One region of the Pseudoalteromonas sp. Cn5-37 genome, then DNA from elsewhere that is predicted to be linked to it. Evidence: predicted binding sites of a transcription regulator. Region 1 holds the regulator's gene; the other holds the start of a gene.

What was found. The regulator FliA, encoded in region 1, starts transcription of late flagellar genes. The targets are predictions, from matches to a motif close to CTAAAGNTNNNNNNNNNNNNGCCGATA.
Region 2: L1266_RS20690 (VC2046/SO_2500 family protein) is a predicted target of FliA. The motif match lies at 1,510-1,536, and genes of this name have one in related genera.

The regions. Positions count from the first base shown of each region.
Region 1 covers NZ_JAKGBA010000007.1:119,109-122,524, forward strand. The annotation lists gene L1266_RS11270 (protein phosphatase CheZ) at 1-677, opposite strand, end outside; gene cheY (chemotaxis response regulator CheY) at 695-1,078, opposite strand; gene L1266_RS11280 (RNA polymerase sigma factor FliA) at 1,119-1,829, opposite strand; gene L1266_RS11285 (MinD/ParA family ATP-binding protein) at 1,856-2,716, opposite strand; gene flhF (flagellar biosynthesis protein FlhF) at 2,709-3,416, opposite strand, start outside.
Region 2 covers NZ_JAKGBA010000042.1:33-3,448, forward strand. The annotation lists partial or broken gene L1266_RS20670 (pentapeptide repeat-containing protein) at 94-417, opposite strand; gene L1266_RS20675 (M48 family metallopeptidase) at 522-1,202, shown strand; tRNA gene L1266_RS20680 (tRNA-Tyr) at 1,240-1,324, opposite strand; tRNA gene L1266_RS20685 (tRNA-Tyr) at 1,374-1,458, opposite strand; gene L1266_RS20690 (VC2046/SO_2500 family protein) at 1,571-2,086, shown strand; gene L1266_RS20695 (DUF6172 family protein) at 2,222-2,521, shown strand; gene L1266_RS20700 (hypothetical protein) at 2,595-3,035, opposite strand; gene cysK (cysteine synthase A) at 3,190-3,416, opposite strand, start outside.

The sequences.
Region 1 (3,416 bases):
GGACCTGCTAGTGTATCACTTGTTGCAGGTGCTTTTTCTATGGCCTGTTTTTCTTGTTGTTGATGACCATCTTCTTGACTGCCAAACACAGTTAAGAGATTAATTAAACTGTCTTCTACTTCTCGCACTAACTCAATGACGCGACGGATTACTTGCCCCGTCAAATCTTGATAGTCCTGTGCCATCAGCACATTGGTCATCAAGCCCTGTAGCTCATCGGTTTTAGTATGCGAGTTATTCATAAAATTATCTAAGCTATGACATAGCTTTTTAAACTCACCGAGCTCTATTTCTCGGCTCATTAAACGATCCCACGTTGGTTTTATCGTCGCTATTTCATCTGCAAGTTGTTGCGCTATAGGTAAACTAGCTTCAACTGCATCCATGGTTTTGTTAGCGGCGCTTTCTGTCATTTCCATAACATAATTTAAGCGCTGCTTAGCGTCTGGGATCGCATCGGTAGTTAAATCTGAAAGACGAGTATCTAGATCAAAGTTTTTTAGCGCTTCATGTAATTGTCGCGTCAGTTTACCGATTTCAGCAAACAGCTCTGATTGTTCTTTTGATGCTGTTTCAAGTATCAGCTGATCAGCTTTTTCTTGTTCACCATTTTCAAGAAACTCAACAAGTTGACGAGCTTGCTCTAAACTTATTTGAGGCGCAGCTAGTGCTGACATAAGCCTCTCCCCTTAGATTAACCTAAACGTTCAAACACTTTTTCCAATTTGGTTTTAAGTGTCGCAGCAGTGAATGGTTTAACGATATAGCCATTAACACCCGCTTGAGCAGCAGCAACAATTTGTTCTTTTTTCGCTTCAGCTGTCACCATTAATACAGGAATATGCTTAAGGCTATCATCAGCACGAATTGCTCTTAACAAATCAATGCCTTGCATACCTGGCATGTTCCAATCTGTTACAACAAAATCAAATTCTTGATTTTGTAGCATTGGCAATGCTGTTGACCCATCGTCAGCTTCCTGCACATTGGTAAAACCTAAATCCCTTAATAGATTTTTAATGATACGTCTCATTGTAGAAAAATCATCAACAACAAGAATTTTCATGTTTTTATCCAAAACATCCTCCGGTGAGGTTTGAACCTATATTTACTTACTACTAATTAATCCAGTCATTGATTTTTGCTTTGAGCTTAATCATCGCCTGACCATGTATCTGACTCACACGCGATTCACTAACATCGAGTATGTGTCCTATTTCTTTTAAGTTCATTTCGTCGTTGTAGTACAAAGACAAAACAAGTGCATCTCTTTCTGGTAACGATTGGATAGCCGTTAATAGAGACTGGTTAAACCGCTCATTTTTAACGTTATTAAACGGTTTGTCTAGTCCTAAATCCTGACCTACAGGTGTAATGACGTCTTCATCAACGCCTAAGTCCTCTATACCTAATACTTTACTAGAATTTACATCATGTAGAATATGATGGTACTCATCGAGCGTTATATCAAGTTTTTCAGCGACTTCTGTATCTTTAGGTTCACGATTTAGCGTGCTTTCTAATTCGGAAATGGTTTCAGCCACAAGGCGAGCATTTCGGTGAACTGAGCGTGGTGCCCAGTCACCTCTACGAATTTCGTCTAACATCGCACCACGAATACGAATTCCAGCGAAAGTTTCGAAACTAGCCCCTTTGCTAGCATCAAAGTTTTTTGATGCTTCAATTAGGCCTATCATGCCTGATTGAATTAAATCATCGAGTTGGACACTGGCAGGTAAACGAGCAATTAGATGGCACGCCACTTTTTTAACTAAAGAGGCATGTTTTTCAACAATCGCATTTAAGTTTTGTGCTGATTGATATCCCATCGCTTTATTCACCGATGTTGTCATAGTTAGCCGTTTACTAGTTTTTCAATGAAAAATTCTAAATGGCCAGAAGGTTGATTAGGGATCGGCCACTTAACTGCTTTTGTTGCTAATGTTTTAAACGCCACCGCAGCTGGTGAGTTTGGAAATAATTCAACAATCACCTTTTGACGTCGCGTAGATTTACGCATGTTCTCGTCATAAGGAATGGTAGCTACCAACTCCATTGAAACGTCTAAAAAGCGATCCGTTACTTTTGAAAGTTTAGCAAATAATTCTTGCCCTTCACGCAAACTGCGCACCATATTGGCAACAATTTTAAATTTATATACGCCATGCTCACGGCTAAGCACTTTTATAAGCGCATAAGCATCGGTAATTGAGGTAGGTTCATCGCATACAACCACAACAACATCTTGGGCTGCACGAGAAAAGCTTAATACCATGTCAGAAATACCTGCAGCGGTATCGACAATTAAAATATCAAACTCGGTGTTTAACTCACTAAAAGCGCGGATAAGGCCTGCATGCTCAGATGGTGTTAATTCCACCATGCTTTGCGAACCAGACGTCGCTGGTACAATTTTTATACCTGCAGGACCTTCAACGAGAATTTCGTCAAGCTCACACTCGCCTGACAAAACATGAGATAAGTTACGTTCAACACGAAGGCCAAGCATCACGTCACAGTTTGCCAAACCTAAATCGGCATCTAGTACTAATACACGATTTCCTTGCTGCCCTAATGCGATTGCGGTGTTGAGTGAAACATTGGTTTTACCCACTCCACCTTTACCGCCAGTCACAGCGATAACTTTAACGCCACTATTATTATTTTGATTCATTTTGCGCAGGCCGCTTGCTTGATCTAATACTATGTTAATCATACATCCCTACTGTGTTCGACGCTACTGCTTGACGTCGTGAATGTTGTGCTTTTGCTCGTTTTAAATACAATTGTTCAGCTTTTTTCACTAGTTTTTCAGCATTCGCTACGCGAATATCTTCAGGAACACGCTGACCGTTAGTAAGATACCCTATTGGCAGGCGATTTTGAATCGCTATACTAATAATCTCACCTAAACTTAAAGATTCATCCAATTTAGTGAAGATACAGCCACTTAGATGAACCTTTTTAAAGTGTCTTACGGTTTCTTGCAACACATTTATCTGTGCTGTCGCACTCAATACTAAATAACTACGAATATCAACACGCTGATTACGCATTAAGGTGTTTAATTGCTCAGTTAAACGTAAATCACGTTGGCTCATACCCGCTGTATCTATTAATACTAGACGCTTATTACGTAAATGGTATAGCACTTCAGCTAATTCATTCGCATCTTTTACCTGCTTAACACCACAGCCAATAATACGACCATAAGTAGCCAATTGTTCGTAGGCACCAATTCTATATGTATCAGTGGTGATCAACGCCACTTTATCAGCACCATATTTTTGTACGCCCAGTGCAGCTAATTTCGCAACAGTCGTTGTTTTACCAACACCCGTTGGGCCCACTAATGCGAATACACCACCTTGACGTAGGATTTCGTTATTCGTTGTATGCATTTGGTTTTCAACCAT
Region 2 (3,416 bases), on a different contig from region 1:
GAAGGCGCTAAATAAGATCAACACCCTTGGTCTGCCTAAATATCAGTAAGTTAAGTGAGTTTATTAGAGAGCTGCATTTGATCAACAAGGCCCTTTCATTAGTGAGGCATTAGCAATCTTATTATTAAATAAATGAGCGCCCGTTAAATTTGCTCGATAGAAGTTGCAGTAAGAAAGGTTATAGCCCTCTTCATCATCCTGTTTGATTAAGTTAAGCCCAGAAAGATTTGCTCGCTTTAATTGTAACCCTTCTAGTAAGCCTCCTTTTTTGGCATAGCGTTCTAATTTTTGGGTTAGATCTAGCCCTGATTTATCAAATTTACTATCATGCCAAAAGCAAAATCCAGAGCCCATATCTGTTTCTTGGCACTTGTTACCTGTTGGTGAGGTATAACTACAACATGGTTTGTCAGGCATAAGGATGAAAACTTATTTGTGAGTCATCTTTATAGATTAGCAGCTATTTAGCAGGGTAAAATGGAATCTCTCATTTTTTTATTAATTGAATTGGCTTACTTTTGTTGGATTACACCCTAAAGCGCAGTAAACGCAGAACAACCGTGGCAATTAAAGTTGCTGAGCAGAAACTCACTGTGTATGCGCCTTTTTATGTTCCACAAACTGAAATAGATGCCTGGCTAAACACTAAGCAAGATTGGGTCGCTGAACAAATAGCAAAGCAATCTATGCAAGCTGAGCGTCGCCAATTGCCATTAGTAAACGCCACTATTAAGTTGTTTGGGCAAAACGTCCCAATAGTATTCGGCAAAGGCCCGAAAAACACTTGGCAACAAGATGCGCGGCCTCAGCTTACCTTACTAATATCATCACGTGTCAAACATCAAGAGGCTAACTACCTCGCTTTGCTTGAGCAGTTTATGCATGAAAAGCTTGAGAGCTATATCGAAATGCGAGTGCATGATTACTGCTTGCAAATGTCTGAGACGTTGCCTACAAAGCTTAAAATTCAACATTATAAACGTCGCTGGGGCAGTTGTAACAAACGCCGTGAGCTGACTTTTAATTTACATTTAGCAAGTGCGCCAACCTGGGTGATTGATTATGTAGTTGTCCATGAGCTTGCGCATCTTTTACATATGAATCATAGCGCTAAGTTTTGGCAACGTGTGAGCCAGTTTTATCCAGACTATAAAAAAGCAGAGCAATGGTTAAAAGCGAATGGGAGCAGTTTGAGTTGGTAGATTAAGTTAGCGAGAGTAAAGCTAGAAAGAGTAAGAGTGGTGGAGGGAGCTGGATTCGAACCAGCGAAGGCTGAGCCGTCAGATTTACAGTCTGATCCCTTTGGCCGCTCGGGAACCCCTCCACACAAATTTTTACTATTGCATTTGGCCCCACTTCACTGAGAAGAAAAGTGGTGGAGGGAGCTGGATTCGAACCAGCGAAGGCTGAGCCGTCAGATTTACAGTCTGATCCCTTTGGCCGCTCGGGAACCCCTCCAATGCAACGGCGCTGATAATAGCAAACTGATTATTTAAGTAAAGAAAAAAACTAAAGAAAAATGCATAAATGCCGATAACTGGTTAATCAAGAAACTATTTGGCTAAAGACTATGCAAATTGATGGTTTGTTGCTCACAGAGAGTCAACTCGATAATCGTCTTAATAAAAGTGTTCACGAGCACCGCTCTGGAGAGTTTGCTTTATTACTCGCAATGCTTTCTCATGATGCGCTCGATTTTAGCCAGTTCCACCTACCAAAAACTGAATTAAGCAATCCTGAAGTATCTGAGTCTGCTCTGCGTACTGAATTAGGTGCTGGTCCTACACAACCATTAGCTCCCGAACAGTTTGATATGCTAATTGGGCAAGAAAATGCATTTAGACTATTGCAAGGTGGTTTATCAGATATAAAATTACGTCATTGCTTAAATCCAGAGCCTTTGAATGTTCGTGATGATAAGCAACATGTGCCGCTAGAAGTGATTGATAACTGTGAGCCAGCAGTTAGAAAACGCTTTTATGAAAAAAACAAACCCGTTGAGCGCCCACAAATCGACGCTGCCGCATTTTATGATAGTCTTACTAATGAGGCGATACATCAACCTCTGCATTTGGCGACAGCTTAGCATTCGAGGCTTAATCGAATTGTCATAGACTATGAATAAACTTAATAAAAAGTACAGCTAAATTAAGATGCGCTTGTTATAATAGCAGTCTATGGCTTAATGCCATTGTCATTGAACCAAGTTACTAGGACTATAATGAAGAAAACATTCACGCTAAACCACGAGAAAATTAAATACCCTCGTATGGTTGATGCAGCCAAGCACGAAGTAAAAAAATACTTGAAACGTGAGCGTAATAAAACACTCCCAGCAGGTGCCGACTATTGGGCGTTTGACTGTAAGTTTGGTGAATCAGCGGATGAGGCCAATGTCGTTCACGTGGCAGAGATTAATAAATGTATTAGCGATATTGAAGCAAAAGAGCTTACATCGTTTTATGTTGAAATCTTAGCGCGTCCTGCACAGCGTCAACATCAAGAGTTTGACGAAGAGTAATACGAATATCAGTTCGCAGTAATACTCTAAAACAAAAAAGGGCCATCAGGCCCTTTTTAGTTTTAGTAATCAATTATCGCGCAAACGGATCGGCATTTATTTTTTCTATGTACCAATTGCCTTTTTTACGCATCATTTTCACACTGCGCATATCATCAATTTTCTTACCATTAAAATAACCCGTAAAAATCAAATTGATGTTGGCTTTATCGCCATACTGTTCGCGCAAGCTCATGTTAGTCATATCGACTTCAATCACCACTTCATCGTATTGCATATTGACTAAGTTGCGAGCGAACTGCCCAGCGGTACCATAAGATTTCATAATTCGCGCCATTTTCGGCGTGGCGTATTCCATCGCTTTATTTAAATCGTTTTGGTTATACAAAGCATCAAAATAGAGGGTCGCTACGTTACCAGGGGTGTTTTTTTCACCTTTTGGTGCATCTTCAGAGCCGCAACCAGAAAGAATGCTGCTACTTAAAAGGATAAAAATTAAAAGTATATTTTTCATTGTTGTAGTTTTTCGAGTGAACTTAAAATAAAGTGTGTGACTAAATGAGCATGATGTAAAGTTAACTCGGTAAAATTAATAGTTTTATTTATTTTGGATAATAAAAAAGGATGCATGTTTGCATCCTTTTTAAAAACTAAGAGATTCTTGGTGATTACTGAACAAGCTCTTTATCGCTGAACTCTTCAGCAAATAATGGGCTTGATAAGTAACGCTCAGTTGCACTTGGTAAAATTACCACAATGTTTTTGTCTGCGTTTTCAGGTTTTTCAGCAAGGCGCTTTGCAGCAACTACTGCGGCACCTGAAGAAATACCCACTAAAATGCCTTCGTTTTTCATCAGTTCATGAGCCATGGCAATGGCATCTTCATTTGATACTT